DNA from 3 places in the Bradyrhizobium sp. F1.4.3 genome. Region 1 is predicted to be linked to each of the others. Evidence: predicted binding sites of a transcription regulator. Region 1 holds the regulator's gene; each other region holds the start of a gene.
What was found. Region 1 encodes LexA, which represses DNA repair genes until DNA is damaged. Its sites were predicted from a motif close to TGTTCNNNNTGTGTTCNG; they were not measured.

Region 1 (7,334 bases):
AGGGACTGCGCGATGCGATTGACGCGCGCATTCGCGCGACACTCGACGGCGACAATCGCGCGATCGCGACCGCGCTGCTCACCGGTCGGCGCGATGCGATCACGACGCCCGTCAACGACGCCATGTTCATCTCGGGTCTCGGCCACGTGCTCTCGATCTCCGGCTATCACATGGCGGTCGTTGCCGGTGTCGTCTTCTTCGCGGTGCGCGCGCTGCTCGCTCTGATCCCGGGACTGGCGGGCGGCTTCGCCATCAAGAAATGGTCGGCGGCTGCGGCGCTGGTCGCGGCCGCTTTCTATCTGCTGCTGTCGGGCGCGGAGGTTGCCACGCAAAGATCGTTCTTCATGACAGCGGTGGTGTTGATCGCGGTGATGGTCGATCGCCGCGCCATCACCTTTCGCACGCTGGCGGTGGCAGCCCTGATCGTGCTTGCGGTCGCGCCGGAGGCTCTGGTGCATCCGAGCTTCCAGATGTCTTTCGCCGCCACGCTCGGGCTCGTGGCGCTGGTGCAAATCGGCATGCCGAACCTGTTCGCATCACCCGATCATTCCGCGACCGCGCGCATCGCGATGTGGGGCGGGCGCGAGATCGCGATGCTGTTCATGGCCTCGATGATCGCGGGTCTGGCGACCACGCCTTATGCCGCCTTCCACTTTCACCGTGTCACGCCGTTCGGCGTGCTCGCCAATCTCGGGGCGATGCCGGTGGTCTCGGCACTGGTCATGCCTGCCGGGCTGTTGGGATTGCTTGCCGCTCCCTTCGGGCTCGACGGCGTGTTCTGGTGGCTGATGGGGATCGGCATCGACTGGATGGTCGCAGTGTCGCGCTGGGTCGCGGCATTGCCCGGCGCCATCGGGCACGTCGGCGCCTTCGGCACCGCGCCGCTGATCGCGGCAAGCCTCGGGCTCGTCCTGATAGGCCTGTTGCGCACGCCTTTGCGCTGGTCCGGCGCGCTGGTGCTGTTCGTTGCGATCCTTTGGGGTTTGTCCGTCCGGCAACCCGATATCCTGATTGCCGGTGACGGGCAGAGCGTTGCGGTGAGGGGCAGGGATGGGCAGCTGCATCTGATCAGGACGAACAAGGACAGCTTTCTGCTCAAGGAGTGGCTTGCGGCCGATGCTGACTCCCGCGATGCCGGCAGCGCCTCGCTCGCCAACGACGTGTCGTGCGACGATTCAGGCTGCGTGACGCCGCTTGCCGATGGCCGCCTGGTCGCGCTGGCGCTGCGCATCGAGGCGCTGGCCGATGATTGCAGCCGCGCCGCGCTGGTGGTGACGGCCCGGCCTGCGCCGCCCGATTGTACGGCGATGGTGGTCGATCGGCAGCGTCTGGCGAGCCAGGGCGCGCTGGCGCTGACGCGGCGCGGCGACGGCTTTGCGGTTCAGGCGGTGAAGGCCAGGGGCGCAGATCGTCCCTGGTCACCGGCTACCGCCGGCGCGGGGGATTTCGACACGAGTCTTGCGCCGAAAGCGGTCGCGCCCCGCAACCGGGACGCTACGCCTGCGGAAGCCGATTTGCAGGCCGAGGATTGAGCGGACTGACTAAAGGTACCAGGCCAGCACGGCTTCGAGCCTTGCGCCGTCGATCACTGGCAGGACCACCATCCGGCTCAGTCCGGCCGCGCAAGCCTCCACGGCTGATCCGTCATGCGCAAGATCATCGTTGAGCGCGGGTATACCGGTGGCCCAGGCCCCGCCGATGCTGCCTTCGCCCCTGGCGATGGATTTGGTCGCATAGAGCGCGGCGAGGTCGGTCTGCGCACTGCAATCGCCGGCGCGAAACACCAGCGCCGAACGGGCCTCGTTCGGGACCCAGGTCTCGACGCGGCGCGCAATCGGCGTGGCTTGGGCGGAGAGGAATGTCAGGACCCAAGTCTGGTTGGTGCCGGTCCGGTAGGGCACGCCGACGCCGAGATTGATCCCGACCTTGGCGGCGTCCTCCCAGCGCAGAAAACTCTTTGCATCGTGCAGATCCCTGATGATCAGCGGCAGGCCCGCTTTCCAGGTGCGTCCGGGCAGGCCGAAGCCGCGGGGAAATTTGGTGTGGCGGGAGTTGAACTCGAAGATGTCGGCGCTGCCGTAATAGCCGTCGACGAGCCCCATCTCGTGCGAGACCTCGGCATCGTTGTGCCAGAGCTCGATCGCGCCGACATGCGCCTCGTCGCCGCCGCAGAGCAGCACCATGACGGCTTGCAAAAATTCGCCGGCAAACACCGGCACGGCCACGCCGCAGGTCAAGCCGGCCTTGAGAGCCTGATCGGTCCGCATGAAATAGGAGTTGGCGAATTTGGTGAGGATCACCGGGTGGCCGCTGGCCCATGCCTTGCCGGGAAGCCCCTGGTCATATCCGAAGCGGAGGTTCTCGCTCGCGGCCTTGAATGCGGACAGGCCTTCGCTGTAGAGGCCGCCGCCAAACTCCAGCCGCACGCGCGTCCGGTCAGGCACCCAGAGTTCAACGACGCGAATGAAGGTTTTCATCGAGCGTGTCCGCCGCCTCAAGCCGCGAACAGCATCGGCCATTTGGCAGCGGAGCGGACGTTCAAAATTCAGGCAGGGCAGCGCAAACTTCGTGCGGCGGGAGATAAAGAGACGCAAACCACTCCATCTCGCCGGCCTCGGCCGGCGATGGACATTTCAATCCTCGCCCCAGCCATGGCCGGGGGAAGGCTGCGTCAGCCGATCGGCAGGCGGGTGATCGTTGGCTGCCTGTCGGCGGTGATCTGCGGCTTGTGCTCGCGTTCGCCGACCGGCTGGGTTACCGGCAATTGCAGCACGGTTGCGCGCTGGCCTTCGACGAGCTGAGTCACCAGCACGTATTTGCCGTCGGGGAATTCGATCGCGTCATGATGGCGATCGGGAATGTGCGGATCGACCTTGCCGAACTTGCCGACGCGGGAGTTGATGGTGCGCGTCCAGATCCAGCGATTGTCGTAGCGGACGCTGTCGGCGAAGGCGAGCTCCGTTCCCGGCAGCAGGCAGACCGCGACGGACATGTCGGCTTCGGAGGCGAAGCCGCGCGTCGAGGTGCCGCGGAAGGTCGTCGTGACGATCGTCTCGCCGACTTCTGCGGGACGCGTCGCGACGGCATGAAGGCTATAGTCACACATCGGGTGCTCCTCATTCAGGATAGAGCACCCGCGCCTCTTCTGAGGCGCAGGCCTCTATCAGAGTGGAAGCCTGCAACCCTCTGCTTGGTTGTGGGCAAATCTGCGGCTTGGGTCCGCGAGCCACAATCACAATATCTTTTTCAAATGCACGAGGAACAATGCCTGCACTCGTGCATTTGGGGAGCTTCGACGTCAGCGGCCAGCAGGCGCCGACCAACCCGAATATTGCCAGGCCGGCTGCGACGGCCGTTCAACCGCATTGCGGGCATCGCGGAATTGCTCGCTCGTCGCCTGCGGTGCCTTGCGGGCATGGTGCTGCGACTGTGCGGCGAAGGCTTGCGACGCTGATGCTGCGATCAGCGCCACCGTGACTGTGCTCAGAATGATCTTGCGCATGGTTGTCTCCTCGGTCTCTCAAAGGCCTGCGAAGCGATGGATGCTTCGTGCGGCGTGCCGAGGATGTAGCGCCGGAGAGGGGGCCGGATAATCTGTGCAAAACCAGAAAGACTATCCAGCCGGAGCGGACAATCGTCCGCTCCAATCGTGAACGCGCGGCCGCCAGCCAAGCGGCCGAGCGCAATAGGCTTAATACTTCCGGTAAAGCCCGATCAGCTTGCCCTGAATTTTCACCCGGTTGGGCGGCAGGATGCGCACCTCATAGGCGGCGTTCGCCGGCTCGAGCGCGATCGAGGCGCCACGGCGGCGGAAGCGCTTCAAGGTTGCTTCCTCGTCGTCGATCAGCGCCACCACGATGTCGCCGGTATCGGCGGTCTCGTTGCGCTGGATCAGCGCCATGTCGCCGTCGAGGATGCCGGCCTCGACCATCGAATCACCGCGCACTTCGAGCGCGTAGTGTTCGCCCGAGCCGAGCATGTCAGGCGGTACGCTGATGGTATGGCTGCGGGTCTGCAAGGCCTCGATCGGCGTACCGGCCGCGATACGGCCCATCACCGGCACCGCGACGGGACGTTCGCCGTCGTCCGCGGGCCCGCTGGAGCTGGCGCGCACCTTGCCGAGGTTGCCTTCGATGACGCTCGGGGTGAAGCCGCGGCGGCTGCCGGCGGCGGCCTGGAGCTCGGGCAGCTTGATCACCTCGATGGCGCGGGCGCGGTTGGGCAGGCGCCGGATGAAGCCGCGCTCCTCGAGCGCGGTGATCAGGCGATGGATGCCCGATTTCGAGCGCAGATCGAGCGCGTCCTTCATCTCGTCGAAAGAGGGCGGCACGCCGCTTTCCTTCAAGCGTTCGCTGATGAACCGCAGAAGCTCGTATTGTTTGCGCGTTAGCATCTCGATCAAAATCCCCCGGTTGATGTCGTTCGGTTCCGAGACGTTCAATTCAGCGGCGAGCCGCTAGATGCTCGAAACAAATCATGAACGGACACTATATGTTCGATATGTGTTCCGCAACTGCTTAATTTACCGTGAACGCCGCAAAGTTCAGGGAACGCATGTGGTCCAGACGTTCAGGCGGGGAGCCGCAACACCTCGCAGGGCGAGCCTGTTTCAGCCTTCGGTGCAAACGGCGCGCGCACGAGAAGTGCCTGTGCCGCAGCGAGATTCGCGAGCAGCGAGGAATCCTGATGATTGACCGGAAGGGCGACGAGCGTGCCGTCGTCGCGCACCTCGAGACGCGCGCGAAGATAATCCTCGCGCTGGTCATTGGCGCCGACATCGCGGCCGAGCACGGCGCGCTCGCGGCGATGATGAATCACTTCGCGGCCCGACAGCGCACGAATCAGCGGCACCATGAACAGGAAACCGCAAACGTAGGACGACACGGGATTGCCCGGCAGGCCGATCACCCGCATCGTGCCGAGCCGCCCGTGCATCATCGGCTTGCCCGGCCGCATCGCGATCTTCCAGAACGCCATCGAGATACCTTCGGCATTGAGCGCCGGCTGGACCAGGTCGTGGTCGCCGACCGAGGCGCCGCCGGTCGTGATCAGGATGTCGGCGCCGGTCTCGCGCGCGCGGCGGATGCCCGCCGTGGTGGCCTCCAGCGTGTCGGCGGCAACGCCGAGATCGATGGTGTCGGCGCCCTCGCGGCGGGCGAGCGCGTGCAGGGCGTAGCCGTTGGAATAGACGATCTGGCCATGACCGGGCGTGGTGCCGGGCATCACCAGTTCGTCGCCGGTGGCGAGGACCGCGACCTTCGGACGGCGGCGGACGGGAAGCTGCGGATGGTTCATGCCGGCCGCGAGCGCGAGGTCGCGTTCCGTGAGCCTGGTGCCCTTGAGCAAGAGCATGTCGCCCTCGCGAAAGTCGATGCCGGCGGGGCGGATGTGCCGTCCGCGGATGGCAGCTTCCTTGATGGTGATGCGCCTGCCGTCTGCGACCGTGTCCTCTTGGATCACGACGGCGTCGGCGCCGTCGGGAACCACGCCGCCGGTGAAGATCCGTACTGCTTCGCCGGCGCCGACCGTTCCGGCAAACGGCCGGCCCGCCGCGACCTCACCGATCACCGTCAGCTGGGAATCGATCTTTGCCGCGTCGACTGCGCGCACGGCATATCCGTCCATCGCCGACATCGCCTGCGGCGGCTGCGTGCGCCGCGCCGCGACATCGCGCGCGAGCACGCGATGGAAGGCATCGTCCAGCGGGGCCGCTTCTTCGGACAGCGGCTCAGCGCCGGCAAGCACCGCGGCAAGCGCGTCAGAAACCGGCATCAAGGCCACGGGTGAAAACTCCTGCTTGGCGCCGTTCGGGCGAATGGGCGGCGAGAGTTCTAACCGAGTGCGGGCGCAGAGGCAAAGCAGCTGCGGAGCGGGATTACTCATCCTGCATCGCCGGCTCTGCATTGCGAGAGGCTGGCGTCAGGTCCGGCGCGGCACGATCCGAAAGACGAGACGGATCGGTAAGAGCGTGGCCAAGGCGAGGATGAGAATGACGCGCGCCATGGCCAGCATCGATCAACTTCCCGTCTGCTGGCCCGGACTGACGTCCGGCGCCACATCAGGAGCTTTGGGGCCCTGATCCCTGTCGGGCAGCGGATCGGCCTGGGATTTCAGGTCGGCGGCCTTGCTGATCAGCTTTGCCGAAAGGTCCGAATCGGAGGTGGTTCTGGCGAATTGGAGAAGGAGAAAGGCTTGCTTGGTGAGGTAGGTTTTGCCCAACACGATGATGCGTCCGTCCGTAGAAGTCCCGACGGACTCAAGAGTCCGGAAGCAGCATTCCGTTCCTGGAACTCCGTACAAAAATGCACAAAGTGTTCTGGTTCCTCATTTCCGGGTGAAATTGTTCCGGAATCGGCCGACTGGAGGGCCTCGCCAACGGTCAGATTCCCAGTGCCTTCAGCGCGTCGCCGACATCGCGGGGCGAGGTCACATGCACCGCGGTCAGCCCGCACGCCCGCGCGCCTTCGACATTCTCGGCAAGGTCATCGAAGAACACGATTCGCTGCGCCGGCACGCCGATCGCAGCCACGACATGGTCGAAGGCTTCCGCATCCGGTTTGCGCAGGCCGATGCTGGAGGACAGGTACACCTCGCGGAAATGGCCGAGGAGGTCGGCATATTCCTTCGAGAAATGGTCCACATGCGGCTGATTGGTGTTGGAGAAGGCGTAGAGCGGCATCTGCTTCGCCGCCCGCGGCAACAGCTCCGCGATATCAGGCATCTCACCCGCGAAGATCGCGTTCCAGCCTTCCAGGAACTGCGCATCCGAAATGCCGATCCCGAGTGACGCGCGCAGCGATTCGAAATAGGCCTCGTCGCTGATCTTGCCGACCTCGTGCAGCCGGTAGGCCTCGTCGCGCATATAGCGCGCGGCGATGGCCTCGGGCTTGCAGCCGGCATGTCCCGCCCAGCAGGCGATCGCCTTGGAGAAATCGATATCGAGCACCACGCGCCCGAGATCGAACAGAAGCGCGTCGGCGCTGCCGGGAGAGAGCGAGGTCATTGCATCCTTTCAGGTCAGTACCGATACGGCTCGGTGTCGAACAGCGGGAACGCGCTGAACACGCTCGGCGCGTTGGTGGCCGTCGCTGCATGCAGGCAGGATTTGTTCACTTCGGCGAACGAGGTGGCCCCGAGCAGGCCGAGGCAGCGCAGCACCTCGTCCTCCAGGAGTTCCAGCATCCGCGTCACGCCGGCTTCACCGGCCGCCGCCAGTGCCCAGCATTGCAGCCGGCCGATGCCGACGAGGTCGGCGCCAGCGGCGATCGCCTTGACGATGTCGGTGCCGCGGCAGAAGCCGCCGTCGACCATGATCCTGGCGCGGCCCTTCACGG
Region 2 (7,334 bases), on a different contig from region 1:
AACCTTCAACGTCTCTCCGGCGAACATCCAGGCCTTGCTGCATCCTGACGATGTCGACCAGTTCCGCCAGGCCGTCGCCGCATTCAACACCGGCGCGCGCTCCTACGAGGCGGAATTCCGTGTCGGCCAGCCCAATGGCGAGGTGCGCTGGTGCGTCGGCACGGCGGCCGCGACGGTGGATGAGAGTGGCCGTGTGGTGCGGGTCAGTGGCGTCACCGTCGACATCACCGAGCGCAAACGTGCCGAAGAGCGGCAGAACCTGCTGGCGCGCGAAGTCGATCATCGCGCCAAGAATGCGCTGGCGCTGGCGCAGTCGATCGTGCGCCTCACCCGCGCCGACGAGGTCAAGGCCTATGTCAATGCCGTCGAGGGGCGCATCAACGCGCTGGCGCGCGTGCACACCATCCTGTCGCTGTCGAGCTGGCAGGGCGCCGAGCTCTCCAAGCTGATCGACGAGGAGCTTGCGCCCTATTCGCTGGGCGGACAGATCAAGCTTGCGGGTCCCGAGGTGCAATTGCTGCCGGCCACCGCGCAGACGCTGGCGCTGGCGCTGCATGAGCTCTTTACCAATTCGGCGAAATATGGCGCGCTCTCGACGCGGTCAGGACGGCTCGCGATCGGTTGGCATGCCGAGAACGACCTCCTCGTCCTGACCTGGGAGGAATCCGGCGGTCCGCTGGTGAGGACGCCGAAATCGCGCGGCTTCGGCACAAGGAGCCTGCTGGCAAGCGTCGAATCCCAGCTCGGCGGACAAGCGCAATTCGATTGGCGGGCGGAGGGCCTGTTGTGCCGTATCGAGGTGCCATTGTCTCGCAAGATTGCGGCCACGGCAGCGCAGGGCAAGTTCGACGCCGACCCCTCCGCTGAATTGCAGCGCGCGTCGGGCTAACGCGACGCGGCGGCCTTCATTCGCTGCACCGACCGAGGTTGATTGGCAACGCGCCCTTCGAGCCAGGCTTCCGTTTGTGCGAGATCACGCAACGCCGTCGCGTAGCGGCGGGCCGCGCTGCGCTCCGCACCGCGCGGCAGCTTGCGCGCCTTGCGCAGCATGTCGGCGGCCGCATTGCGATAGGCCAGCGAGCGATAGAGAAAGACTACCTTACCCATATCTAAGGTTCCCGTGTTGATGCCTTTCATCGTCGCAAGATGGGCATGAACGTCGGATGAAGCCCACTATGACAAATTGTTCATGCGATTGGAACCCGCGGTCCCCGGCTGCGTTGCATGCAAAATCGAGGGGCGGTTCCATGCGCGCGAAAAAGTCGCCGGGCCTGATCTCTCCTACCGGCGTCATCAAGCTGATGACGCATGCGATGATGGGCGCGGCCCTCGGCCTTGCTTTCACATTCGCTCTCATTCTGGCCAATCCTGCGGTCGCCGAATTGCTGAACCATGGCGGAAGCGGGGCCGTCTTCGTCTTTGTCGTCACGCTGGTGACGACATTTGCAATCGGGGCAGCGCTGACGGGTGTCGTGTTCATCCTCGACGAGGACAAGGAATCTTGAAGCCCTCTTGAAGATCATGCGACACTTTGTTCGGAACTCCTGGCTTGAACGGCGGTTGGCTGCCTGCGTCAATTCAACTCAGGAGTTCCCGCGCATGAAGACGACCAAGCTCGCCCTCGCCGTAATGTTGGCAACCGGCCTCGCCGCCGCGCCGTTCGCCGCGCAGGCCAAATCGCACAAGACGAAGCATGAATCCTCGACCTCGTCGTCGCAGACGACGGGTGCCAACACCAAGTCCAAGGGCAGTGATGCGTCCGGCCAGGGCGGCTCTGGCCCCGGCTCCGACCAGGGCGGCACCATGTCGAACAACAAGGGCACGAGCAACACCAAGTAGGCTCGCCAAAGTTCAGGAAAGGCCCCGCGATCGCGGGGCCTTTTTGCTTTGGTGCGCCGCGAACGAGGTTTTCTCAAGGCCACATGGTCGGTGCACGGGTCAGGGCATCCCGGCCCGCCCGCTTGAAATCCTCGACCGAGCAGTGCCTCGATCGGACGACTTCACTCAGCCTCGCAGTAACGCGCTCGCGCGTCGCTGTCTCGGATGGAGGAATGTCGGCGCAGACGTCATCAAGCACCGCCCACAGCAGGGTGGCTATTTCGGCATCCGGCATTGTGACGCGCTCCGGCATGTCGCGTTGCGCGACCGCCTTAGCTGCGTCGGATCTCAGTGATGTTAAGGCGGGCTGCCTGCGGAATTTGTCTTCACGAGGCGATCGAGCTGTACCCGCTTGCGCGTGATCAAGAGCTGGGCCGCAGCGTCATCGAGGCCCTCGTGCTGCAATTGCCGGATCGCGGAGCCCAGTTCGAGGATCTCGGCACGCAATTTCAGAATCCGGTAGGCGTCCGGGTCCTCGTCCACGGCACGCCTCCAAATATCCTAGCGGCGTGCGATTGCGCCTGCCGGCTTATCAACCTTCTTCACGGAGCGAAGCCGCATCCGGCCACGGATGTCGGGCAAGACATCGCCGCCACCCGCCGCCTTCCATTCGCCGATTAGCAGGTTGATTTTCCGGCGCAGATCCATCTGCGCCAAGGCTTGTTCGGTGCAGGCGCGATCGCGATTGACGAGGTCGCGCACAGATGCCTCGACATCGGCCATTTCCAGCCTCAAGGCACTGATTTTACGTCGAATTTCATTAATTCTGTTGTCCATGGCTTGTTAGAACAAAATAAGAACATATAGTCAAGTGGATTTCAGAACGGAGAGCGGACATGCAGGTTCAGGGTAAATACGACGCCAAGATTTTTCTCATGGAGCAGATGAGCCGGGCCCAGGGATTGAGGCTCAAGCGGCTGAGCGAAGAGGCCTACCAGCCCGCGCAATACGATCGGGACCTGTCCTCCGTTGAAGCCGCGCGACGCATCCAGGTGCTTGAGGCGGAAATCGAGCTGGCGAATTCCTTCTAGATTGCTTGCTGCATTCGCGCCTTGTGGCGCGTTTCGGAACCATGCCTGTTTCGAGCAGTTCTCTCGGCCGAAGGGAGAAACTTAATGGCACGCAAGGCAAAGAAACGCCGCTACGCGCGCAGCGCCGGCAGCGATGTCGAGCGCGAGATGCGACGCTACAAGAAGGGGACTGCGAAGAGCGGACCCGGCGGTCGTGGCGGACGCGTAAAGAGCCGCAAGCAGGCGATCGCGATCGGCCTTTCAGAGGCGCGCGAGAAGGGCAAGAAGGTCCCGAAGAAGGCGTCGAAGCGAAGGACGGCCAAGAAGACGGCAAAGAAGACGGCAAGGAAAACGACTAGGAAAACGTCGAAGCGCAAATCCGCCAAGCGGTGAGGCTCTCTGGCCTCAGATCATGCTGCCCGGCATGAAACAGCGGATCGAAATGCCGAAGGCGGTCTTCACCGGCCAGACCATGGTACGGCCGGCGCGGTTCGGCTCGGTGATGACGGCTTCATCGGGTACTTCGACCCACTGCCCGTCGAGGCGCACCCGATAGTGCCCCTTGTACGATTCCCAGTCGGGATCGGCCACCGCAACGCCGTCGGCATCCGAGCAGCACGGACCGAGATGACTGCGCAGGCTGTCGAACCAGGGCTTGAGCGGCGAGTCGGCGAAGCGGCCGTCATCGCGGCCCGAGGCGCTGCCGGCCGACAGCACGAGCGGCGCCACAAGCAGCGCACATCTCAGCGAGAGCTTCAATCGATCCATATTGGCACCGATCAAATGCGGACCACCGGCCGGTTCCACAAAGCGGCCGGACGTCCGAAGTTCCACGCTTGCAATTCGCTTTGGCGCCGTCATTGCCGCCGAAGCACAACATGCGACTTTCAAGTCTGACGAGCGAACGCGGCTTTTTCGGACGAACCCGTCATCCTTGCTGCCGTTAACGAGAATGTTATCGACAGCCTGTGGGTATCTCGCAGACGAGCACGAAAAAGGCGGCCCGCAGGCCGCCTTTTGAATTTGCCTGGACAAGCTCGACTTACGCCAGCGGCACCGCGACGAAGCGGGTCGCCTCCGCGCTCTTCACCTGCAACAACACACTGTTCTTGCCAGACGATTTGGCCTGCGCCAGCTCGGAGCGAACGTCGCCGACATTGGCGACGGGCTTGCCGCCGACATTGAGGATGACGTCGCCGGTCTGGATGCCGCGCTGCGCCGCCGGGCCTTGCGGATCGACCTCGGTGACCACGAGGCCCTTCTGGCCCGCGCCCTGCACGTCGCCGGCCGGGGCCAGGCTGAGACCGAGGCGCGGTGTGCCGGCACCCGGCTGCACCTTGCCGTCGTCGGTCTTGCCTTGACCGTTTCCTTGGGCCTGCCGCTCGTTCGGCAGCTCGCCGAGCGCGAGCGTCACGATCTTGCTCTCACCCTTGTGGAAGACGTCAAGCTTCACCGAGCTGCCCGGCGCCAAGGTGGCGATGGTGCGGGCAAGATCGCGGGAGTCCTTGATCGCGGTGCCGTTGACGGCGGTGATGACGTCGCCCGCCTCGATGCCGGCCTTCGCCGCCGGGCTGCCGTCCTGCGGATTGTCGACGATCGCGCCGCGTGCCTCCTTCAGGCCGAGGCTGTCGGCGATGTCGGCGGTCACGGGCTGCACCTGCACGCCGAGCCAGCCGCGGGTCACCGCGCCCTTGTCCTTCAACTGCGCGACGACGAGCTTTGCGGTCGAGGCCGGAATGTCGAAGCCGATGCCGACCGAACCACCGGAGGGCGAGAAGATCGCAGTGTTCACGCCGATCACGTTGCCGTTCATGTCGAAGGCCGGACCGCCGGAATTGCCCTTGTTGATGGGCGCGTCGATCTGGATGAAGTCGTCATAGGGACCGTTGCCGATGTCGCGGCCGCTGGCCGAGACGATGCCGGCGGTGACGGTGCCGCCGAGACCGAAGGGATTTCCGACCGCGACCACCCAGTCGCCGATCCGCGCTTTCTGGTCGGAGAATTGGACGAACGGAAAGTCTTTCTTGCCTTCGACCTTGATCAGCGCGAGATCGGTTTTTGGATCGGTGCCGACCACCTTCGCGGTGTAGATCGTGCCGTCGTCCGTCGTCACCTGCACCGATTGCGCATGGTCGACGACGTGGTTGTTGGTGACGGCATAGCCGTCAGCAGAGATGAAGAAGCCCGAGCCCTCGCCCGTGATCACCTGGTGACGCTGGCGCGGCATGCCGTTCATACCGCCCGGGAAGCCGAATTGCCGCGAGAACTGGTCGAACGGCGTCGCCTCGTCGGAGTCCATCCGGTTCTGTTGCAGCATCGCGCTCTTGTCATTGTCCTGGTCGATCTTCACCCGCACCGAGATGACGGCGGGTTTGACCTTGGCGACGAGATCGCCGAAGCCCGGCGGCGTCGCGGCGACCTCAGCAGCCTGCGCCGGCGCAATGAGGGAGCTCACGTTGAACGGCGAAGAACCAGAAGAAGCAGCCAGCACGGCCACGCCAAGCGCAGCCACGCTGCCGAGCAGCGCCAGCCGGCGCGGCCTCAGAATCTTACGGGACGTTGTGGTGTCGGAATTGACGCGATCGTTCATGTCGAAATGTCCATGTTGGTGAAGCTGTCGCCTTGCACGCACCATGGGCGCTGGCACCTTACGGCGTCCCGTCCACGCGATTAAATCTTGGCAAAGAAGGCGTGACTGGCGGCCGCAGGCTTTGCGCGATCACACACCCTTGTCGTTCGGATTGGCAACCGCGCCCTTCAGCGGGCGCCGGCATCGGGAAGTTCAGATTCACATTCTTCGGCGGAATGGGTTTTGTGAACCATTTTGCGTAGAGCTCCGCGAACTGACCGTTCCTCATCGTCGCGACCAGGGTCTTGTCGACCAACGCCTTGAATTCTGGATCGTCCTTGCGGATGATCAGCCCATAAGGCTCGGTACGGAGGCTGTCGTCGATGATCCGCCAATTGTCCGGCGTCTGGCTGTTGGCGATGAGACCGGCGAGCAGGATGTCGTCCATGACGAAGGCCTCGCTGCGGCCAGTCGTCAGCGCCAGAAACGAGGCCGCATGATCCGGAGACAGCACCTGCTTGACCCCGAATTTTTTCTCCTGGCCGCGCGCGAGCAGGAGCGCGATCGACGTTGATCCGGTGGTCAGTGATACCGGCTTGTCGTTCAAATCCTCGAACGTCTTGATCGCCGCATCCTTCCTGATCACGGCGCGAATGCTCGAGACGAAGATGGTGTCGCTGAAGGCCACCACCTTCTGGCGCTCCAGCGTGTTGGTCGCCGGCCCGCAGACGATGTCGATGGTGCCGTTCTGGATCAGCGGAATCTGGGTGCTGAGCTGGATCGGCTGAAGCTTTGTTTGAAGTGCCGGAAGCTTCAGTTCGTCCTTTACCGCATCGACGATCCGCGCGCAGAGGTCCATCGCGAAGCCGACCGGCTTCTGATTGTCGTCGAGATAGGAGAACGGGACCGAGACATCGCGATGCCCGAGCCGGATCTCACCGGCTTCCTTGATCTTGGCCAGCGTCCCAACAGGCGACTGGGCGTAAGCAGGGACTGCCGCCGCGGTCACGATAATGAGCGAATAAAACAGTTGTTTCATGACCTTACTCCTACTTTGGATACAAAATTCCTATATTTTATACACATCATTGCATAATTGGCCAACTGATTTTATACAATCTGACATGGCTCCCGCTGCGGGACCCAAAGGACAGGTTGCGAAGAGCGCCGGATGAGACCAGCAGAACCTCCACGTTACCGAGGCGCCAGCGCGCACGGGTCCGCTCCTGATGCAGTGCGCGACGCGCTGCGGCGCGCGATCAGCGCGGGCGAGATGGCCCCCGGACATCAGCTTCGCCAGGATGAACTGGCCGAGCGGTTCGGCACCAGCCGCATTCCGGTGAGAGAGGCGCTGCGGCAATTGGAAGCTGAGGGTTTTGTGACGTTCCTGCCCAATCGCGGAGCAGTCGTCTCGGATCTCTCCATCGACGAGGTCGTGGAGCTGCTCGAAATTCGCATCGCGCTCGAATGTCACGCGCTGCGCCTCGCGATTCCCGCAATGGGCGATATCGATCTCGACGATGCCAGGGAGATCCTCCGCTCCTACGACGAGGAACCCGATCCGGAAAAATGGGGCGCGTTCAACTGGCGCTTCCACAAAGCGCTCTACGCCCCCTGCAATCGTCCGCGCCTGCTTGCAATGATCGAAGCGAATTACGGCCATGTCGGCCGCTTCACGCGTGCGCTGGTTTCGCGGGCCACCGGCAAGGATCGTCCGCAGCGCGAGCACTACCAGTTGCTGGAATTCTGCCGCGACGGCGAGGTCGAGAAAGCCCTGCGCCTGCTGCGCGAACACATCGTGCAGACACAAAAGACGCTGCGATCGGCGCAACGCCATGCATCGCGGAACGAAGCCGACTGATCCGGCGATCGATCGT
Region 3 (7,334 bases), on a different contig from region 1:
GGCCGCGCGCATGCACGCCGGCATCGGTGCGGCCGGCGCCATGGACGCGCAAATCCGCGCCGGTCATCGCCTTCACGGCAGCTTCCAATGTGCCCTGCACCGAGGGCAGCGTCTCCTGCACCTGCCAGCCGAAGAACGGCGCGCCGTCATATTCGATGGTGAGCTTGTAGCGGGGCATTTTGTCCGATGTCATCGTCCGCCTTGTGCGCAATTGCGCACTGGGGCGGACGATCCAGTACGCCGTGACGGTTCGGTTCAATCTCAGAAATCTCAGCGTACTGGATACCCCGCCTTCGCCGGGTATGACAGTGTCAGGTGAATTTGGCGCCTGCCTTCAGCGGCACGCCGCGCAAGAAGTCCGTGGCCTGCATCCGCGCCTTGCCTTCGCGCTGAAGCTCGAGAATGCGGATCGCGCCCTCGCCGCAGGCGATGGTGAGCTGGTCGTCGAGCACCTCGCCCGGCGCGCCCGAGCCTTTCGCGAGCTCGCAGCGCAGGATTTTGAGGCGCGCGTTCTCGCTGACGCCGGTAGGCTCGGCCCAGGCGCCGGGAAACGGCGACAGGCCATGGATGTGGCGCAGCACCTCGCGCGCGGGCCTGGTCCAGTCGATCCGCGCCTCGGCCTTGTCGATCTTGAAGGCATAGGTGACGCCGTCCTCGCTCTGCTTCCTGAGCTGGAGCCCGCCGCGTGCGAGCGCGGCCATGGCCCGCACCATCAAATCGGCACCGAGCCGGGACAGGCGATCGTGCAGATCGTTTGCTGTCATGGTGTCGGTAATGGCGAGACGCTCGGCCATGGCGACGTCGCCCGTATCGAGACCGACATCCATCTTCATCACCATCACGCCGCTCTCGGCATCGCCGGCCATGATCGCGCGGTTGATGGGAGCCGCACCGCGCCAGCGCGGCAGCAACGAGGCGTGCAGATTGTAGCAGCCGAGCTTTGGCGCATCGAGAATGGCCTGCGGCAGGATCATGCCATAGGCGACCACGACGGCGGCGTCAGCATCAAACGCGCGAAACGCGTCGAGCGCATCCTGTGTCTTCAGCGTCTTCGGCGTCAGCACGGGAACGCCAAGTTTTCGCGCGGCCTCTTCCACCGCGGTCGGCTGCAATTGCAAGCCGCGCCGCCCGCCCGGCTTCGGCGCGCGGGTGTAGACGGCCACGATCTCGTGGCCGTGAGCGACGAGTTCCAAAAGCGTCGGCACGGAGAAATCGGGCGTGCCCATGAAGATCAGGCGGAGGGGCATGGGGCGGCGCTCGGTAAGGGTTTGTTTCTCCGTCATGCCCGGGCTTGTCCCGAGCATCCACGGTCTTGGCGACAAAGCAAGCAAAGCGTGGATGGCCGGGTCAAGCCCGGCCATGACGACGAGACAGAACTCACTCCCCGCGCTTGGCGGCTTTCTCGAATTTCTTCAGCACGCGGTCGCGCTTGAGCTTTGACAGATAGTCGACGAACAGCACGCCGTTGAGGTGGTCGATCTCGTGCTGGATGCAGGTGGCGAACAGGCCATCGGCGTCTTCCTCGTGCACCTTGCCGTCGAGATCGGTGAAGCGCACCCGCACCTTCGCGGGCCGCTCGACCTCCTCGTAATACTCGGGGATCGACAGGCAGCCTTCCTCGTAGACCGACAGCTCCTCGGACGAGGCGATGACCTCCGGATTGATGAAGACGCGCGGCTCCGGCGTAGTCTCGCCGTTCTCGTCACGCTTGGCGAGGTCCATGGTGATGAGCCGCAGCGGCTGCGCGATCTGGATCGCCGCGAGCCCGATGCCGGGCGCGTCGTACATGGTCTCGAACATGTCGTCGGCAAGCTTGCGGATCTCCGGCGTGACCTTCTCGATCGGCTTGGAGACCAGACGCAGCTGCTTGTCGGGCAGGATGATGATTTCTCTGAGGGCCATGGCCGCGATTTAAGCCGCGCGCCGGATGTGGTCAATGCGGCCGGGAACTCCGTTAACGGTTCGCTAACCATAAAACTTGAGGTTTCGTTAACCATAAAAATTAACGGGGCATTCACCATAAATGTTCGCTATTCGTTCGTGCGAGCCGGCGAATCGGCTAGAAGCACAGGCATGAATGAGATCATTTTCACGGCTGGCGACTGGCCGGTGCGCACCATCGACGCGCTGATCGGCTTCGGCGGCCTCGTCCTCATCCTGCTGGTCGTGATTGCCGTGGTGATCGCGCGCTCAGGGCGGCGCGGCGCGGAACTCGCGATGGCTAATGCCATTCGCGCCGACGAGCTCGAGGAGCGCCTGAGCCAGGTGCTGCACGCCCAGAGCGAGGCCTCCGGCCGGGCCGACGCCATGACCCAGGCGCTGGCAGGCCGCCAGGCCGAGATGGCCCGCGCGGTCAACGAGCGGCTGGATTCGGTGACCCATCGCGTTGGCCAGTCCATGGAGCATTCGACCCGCAACACCATGGAGAGCCTGCGCGCCCTGCACGAGCGGCTCGGCATTATCGACAGTGCCCACAAGAACCTCACCGACCTCACCACGCAGGTGACGACGTTGCGCGATGTGCTCGCCAACAAGCAGTCGCGCGGCGCCTTCGGCCAGGCGCGGATGGAGGCGATCGTCCAGGACGGCTTGCCGAAGGGCGCCTACGAATTCCAGTTCACGCTCTCGACTGGAAAGCGGCCGGACTGCGTGGTGTTCCTGCCCGACCAGCGCCCGCTCTGCATCGACGCAAAGTTTCCGCTGGAGGCGATGACCGCGCTGCACGATGCCCGCACCGACGAGGAACGGCGGATCGCCACGCAACGCTTGCGCGGCGACGTGATGAAGCATGTCAGCGACATCGCCGAGAAATACCTCGTCGCCGGCGAGACCCAGGAGATGGCGCTGATGTTCGTGCCGTCGGAATCGGTCTATGCCGAGATCCACGACGGTTTTGACGACGTGATCCAGAAGGCCTATCGCGCCCGCGTGGTGCTGGTGTCGCCCTCGCTCTTGATGCTCGCGATCCAGGTGATGCAGCAGATCATGAAGGACGCGCGCATGCGCGACGCCGCCGACCAGATCCGCACCGAGGTGATCAAGCTCGGCGACGACCTCGGCCGCCTGCGCGACCGCGTGCTGAAACTCCAGAAGCATTTTGCCGACGCCAACGAGGATGTCCGGCAAGTGCTGATCTCCGCCGACAAGATCGAGAAACGCGCGGGACGGATCGAGGAGCTCGATTTCAGCAAGACCGACGCCCCGGAAGGCCCGCATCTGGTGGCGACCGGTGCCGCCGAGCTGTTTCCAAGGAAGCTCCAGGCGGGGGAGTAATGTTTTCTTCACCTCGCCCCGCTTGCGGGGAGAGGTCGGATCGCCCTTGCGATCCGGGTGAGGGGGTACAGGTCTCACGGCCATCTCATCTGTGGAGAGAGGCCCCTCACCCCAACCCTCTCCCCGTAAGAACGGGGAGAGGGAGAAGAGGCACCGCCGCCAGAATCTGCTAACACCTCCCCATGACCGCACCTGACGCGACATCCGGAACCGTTCAAACCAGCACTGACGCTCCCGCCACATCCTGGCGAGACAGCCTTGCCGTGTACCTGCAACCGCGGGTGTTGATCGTGCTGTTTCTCGGCTTCTCGTCCGGGCTGCCGCTGGCGCTGTCGGGGTCGACGCTGCTGGTGTGGATGCGGGAATCCGGCGTCGATCTCGGGACGATCGGGCTGTTTGCACTGGTCGGCACGCCCTATACGCTGAAATTTTTGTGGGCGCCGCTGGTGGATGCGTTGCACGTGCCGCTGTTCACGCGCGCGTTCGGGCGGCGCCGCGGCTGGCTGCTGTTTTCGCAGCTGCTGCTGATCATCGCGATCCTGCTGCTGGCGCTGACCGATCCCGCGCGCTCGCCGTTCTACGTCGCGCTTGGCGCGCTGCTGGTGGCGACGACATCGTCGACACAGGACATCGTGGTCGACGCCTTCCGCGTCGAAAGCCTGCCGGAGAGCGAGCAGGCCGCCGGCATGGCTTCCTACGTCGCGGCCTACCGCATCGGCATGCTGGTCTCGACCGCGGGCGCGCTGTTCATCGTCTCGGGTTTCGAGAGCACCGGCATTGCCCGCACATCGGCCTGGATGTGGGGCTATGTGGTGATGGCGGCGATGGTGCTGATCGGGACGATCACGGCGCTGGCCGCGACCGAGCCCGAGCAATCGGTGCGGGCCGAAGCGGCAACACAGACCGAGACGGCATTCGCGCGCGTGCTCAACGCCGCGATCGGCGCCTTCTCGGAATTTTTGTCGCGCAAGGATGCGCTCGCCGCGCTCGCCTTCGTCGTGCTGTTCAAGTTCACCGACGCGTTCTCCGGCACCATGACGGCGCCGTTCGTGATCGACCTCGGCTTCTCCCGCAACGACTATGCGGCGATCGTGAAAGGCGTCGGCCTCGCAGCCACGCTGATCGGCGGCTTTGCTGGCGGCTTCGTCGCCCGGCGCTATTCGCTCGGGACCAGCTTGTGGATCGGCGGCGTGGTGCAGGCGATCGCCAACTTGTCGTTCTCCTGGCTGGCTCTGGCCGGCACCAGTCAATGGGCGCTCGCCTTCGCCATCACCTGCGAGAATTTCACCAGCGCGATCGGCACGGTGATCTTCGTGGCCTACCTCTCGGCGCTGTGTCAGAACCCGCTGCACACGGCGACGCAATACGCGCTGCTCACCGCGCTCGCAGCGGTCGGGCGTACTTATCTGTCATCGGGTGCAGGCTTTGTCGCCAAGGCGATGGGCTGGCCGCTGTTCTTCGTGATCTGCGTGCTGGTGGCGATCCCGAGCCTGATACTGCTGACCTGGCTGCAGAAGCGCGGGCACTTCGAGACGCTGGGGCCGGTGCGGGTTTAGCGCGACACCGCCTCACCTTCGTCATTGCGAGCGAAGCGAAGCAATCCAGACTGTCGCCGCGGAGACGATCTGGATTGCTTCGTCGCAAGAGCTCCTCGCAATGACGACGGAGAACATGGCAAGCTGCTGAGGACATCGCGCCAGCCTACTGCTTCCTGATCAAGCTCCACTTCGTGATCACGGCCTCGCTCATCTGGCCGGGATCGCTGGCGCAGGCGACCTCGTCGACCTTGACCGAGATCTCCTTGCCGACGAACGATTTCAGCTGCGTGGCCTGCGCGTCGCTCGACGTGACGAGCTGGAAGGTCTCAGGGCCGGTCTCGAGATTGCACAGCCCGCTCGGCGCCGGCAGGCGGCGCGGCTCGGAGGTGATCTGATAGGTCGCGATCCGCTTGCCGGCGTTCTTGACGTCGCGAACCTTCAATGCGGTCAGCTCGCCCGACAGCACCTCGCCAGTGCTGATCGGCTTGCCGGGCTTCGATGGCGGCAGCGCCTCCTCATCCTGCTGCGCGGAGAATGCCGGTGTCCCCACCGTCATCATCATCGCGACCAAAGCCAGCTGCCTGGCGAATCGTTTCGTCATGTCGTCCGTTCCGTAAGGTCTATGGGATTGTTTAGAACAGGGTCCGCTGCCGCATCGCAGCCGATAGCGTACCTTCGTCGAGATAATCAAGCTCGCCGCCGACCGGCACGCCGTGGGCGAGCCGCGTCACCTTCACATTGGCGTCCTGAAGCAGGTCGGTAATGTAATGCGCCGTGGTCTGGCCGTCGACCGTCGCATTCAGCGCCAGGATGATTTCGTGCACCTGCGCATCATGCGCGCGCGCGACCAGCGCGTCGATGGTGAGATCCTGAGGGCCGACGCCGTCGAGCGGCGACAAGGTCGCACCCAGCACGTGGTAACGACCTTGAGTCGCATTGGCCCGCTCCAGCGCCCAGAGATCGGCGACATCGGCGACGACCACGATGATCGATGGATCGCGCCGCGGATCGGTGCAGACCGTGCAGGGATTTTGGGTATCGATGTTGCCGCAGGTCTTGCAGACCTGCACCTTGTCCAGCGCCACTTGCATGGCTGAGGACAGCGGCATCATCAGCGCCTCGCGCTTCTTGATCAGATGCAGCGCCGCCCGCCGCGCGGAGCGCGGACCGAGGCCCGGTAGCCGTGCGAGAAGCTGGACCAGCCGCTCGATTTCGGGACCTGCAACCGCGCCCATATTATTGGCCGAACAGCCCCGGCGGCAGGCTGAGCCCGCCGGTGAGCGACTGCATCTTCTCCTGCATCGCGGCCTCCGCCTTGCGGCGGGCGTCGCCAAAGGCCGTGACGAGCAGATCCTCGAGCACTTCGTGCTCTTCCGGCTTCATCAGCGACGGATCGATCTTGACGCCCTTCACGTCCATCTTGGCGGTCATGCGCACGGTGACCAGACCGCCGCCGGAAATGCCCTCGACCTCGACATTGCCGAGCTCGTCCTGCATCGCCTGCATCTTGGATTGCAGTTGCGCCGCCTGCTTCATCATGCCGAGAAAATCAGCCATCGGTGTATGTCCTTGAAAAGATAGGCTCAGAGATCGTCGCCGTCGGAACCGTCCGGCGGATCGTCACTGCCATAGTCCGCGTTAATATTGGCTTCCGGCGTCTCGGGGGCAAGCCTGCGGACCTCGACGACCTTCGCACCCGGAAACCGCGACAGCACTTCCTGCACGCGCGGATCAGCCTCGGCAGTACGCGCATGCTCCTGTTTGGCCGCCTGGTTGACCGAGCGCAGCGTTGGCTGGCCCGGCTCGTTGGAGACGATCACGGTCCAGCGGCGGCCAGTCCAGAGCTCGAACTTGCGCGCAAGCTCGGTGATCATGGTCTTGGAGGCGTTGGGCTCGAGCGCGACTTCCAGCCGGCCCTCCTCGAAACGGACGAGCCGCATGTCGCTTTCGAGCGCACCCTTGGTCATGAGGTCGCGCTTCTGCCCGGCGAGCGCGACGAGCTGGGTGAAGCTCGTGACGCGCAGCACGGGCGCTGCGCCTTGCGGATCCGGAGCAGGCGCCACCATCTGCGGCCGGGCGCCGCCGCCGAACGACGACGGAGAGGAGCTCGGAGCACGCATGGGCGTTGCGGAGGCAACAGGTGCTGCGGAGGCAACCGGTGCGGCCGGCGCGCTGCGCGCCGCACTTCCACCACTCACGACCGGCGAGCCACCGCCGTTCTGCTCCAGCATCCTGATGGCTTCGTCCGGCGTCGGGAGATCAGCGACATAGGCGATGCGCACCAGCACCATCTCGGCGGCCGCAGCGGGCCGCGTCGCGGCCTGCACCTCGGTGATGCCCTTGAGCAGCATCTGCCACATCCGCGACAGCACGCGCATCGAGATCTTCGAGGCGAAATCCCGCGCGCGCACCCGCTCGGTCTCGCCATAGGCGACGTTGTCGGCGGTCGCCGGCACGATCTTGACGCGGGTGACGAAGTTGACGAACTCGGCGAGGTCGGAGAGCACGACGATGGGATCGGCG

Region 2: the regulator LexA is predicted to act here: its motif matches at 2,663-2,680, upstream of ABIB73_RS15945 (DUF3072 domain-containing protein).
Region 3: the regulator LexA is predicted to act here: its motif matches at 2,025-2,042, upstream of ABIB73_RS36630 (DNA recombination protein RmuC).

What each region holds. Positions count from the first base shown of each region.
Region 1 covers NZ_JBEPRN010000001.1:511,374-518,707, reverse strand. The annotation lists gene ABIB73_RS02615 (ComEC/Rec2 family competence protein) at 1-1,532, shown strand, start outside; gene ABIB73_RS02610 (GAF domain-containing protein) at 1,542-2,477, opposite strand; gene ABIB73_RS02605 (hypothetical protein) at 2,672-3,106, opposite strand; gene ABIB73_RS02600 (hypothetical protein) at 3,299-3,502, opposite strand; gene lexA (transcriptional repressor LexA) at 3,692-4,393, opposite strand; gene ABIB73_RS02590 (molybdopterin molybdotransferase MoeA) at 4,570-5,781, opposite strand; gene ABIB73_RS02585 (hypothetical protein) at 6,016-6,222, opposite strand; gene ABIB73_RS02580 (HAD family hydrolase) at 6,380-7,003, opposite strand; gene ABIB73_RS02575 (alpha-hydroxy acid oxidase) at 7,018-7,334, opposite strand, start outside.
Region 2 covers NZ_JBEPRN010000004.1:362,869-370,202, forward strand. The annotation lists gene ABIB73_RS15915 (HWE histidine kinase domain-containing protein) at 1-889, shown strand, start outside; gene ABIB73_RS15920 (hypothetical protein) at 886-1,137, opposite strand; gene ABIB73_RS15925 (hypothetical protein) at 1,248-1,505, shown strand; gene ABIB73_RS15930 (hypothetical protein) at 1,600-1,839, shown strand; gene ABIB73_RS15935 (hypothetical protein) at 2,176-2,361, opposite strand; gene ABIB73_RS15940 (hypothetical protein) at 2,380-2,601, opposite strand; gene ABIB73_RS15945 (DUF3072 domain-containing protein) at 2,715-2,909, shown strand; gene ABIB73_RS15950 (DUF6496 domain-containing protein) at 2,994-3,281, shown strand; gene ABIB73_RS15955 (hypothetical protein) at 3,294-3,656, opposite strand; gene ABIB73_RS15960 (Do family serine endopeptidase) at 3,931-5,478, opposite strand; gene ABIB73_RS15965 (transporter substrate-binding domain-containing protein) at 5,537-6,496, opposite strand; gene ABIB73_RS15970 (GntR family transcriptional regulator) at 6,629-7,318, shown strand.
Region 3 covers NZ_JBEPRN010000031.1:12,327-19,660, forward strand. The annotation lists gene truA (tRNA pseudouridine(38-40) synthase TruA) at 1-178, opposite strand, end outside; gene fmt (methionyl-tRNA formyltransferase) at 312-1,247, opposite strand; gene def (peptide deformylase) at 1,378-1,902, opposite strand; gene ABIB73_RS36630 (DNA recombination protein RmuC) at 2,074-3,273, shown strand; gene ABIB73_RS36635 (AmpG family muropeptide MFS transporter) at 3,456-4,829, shown strand; gene ABIB73_RS36640 (hypothetical protein) at 4,975-5,412, opposite strand; gene recR (recombination mediator RecR) at 5,444-6,046, opposite strand; gene ABIB73_RS36650 (YbaB/EbfC family nucleoid-associated protein) at 6,048-6,368, opposite strand; gene ABIB73_RS36655 (DNA polymerase III subunit gamma/tau) at 6,395-7,334, opposite strand, start outside.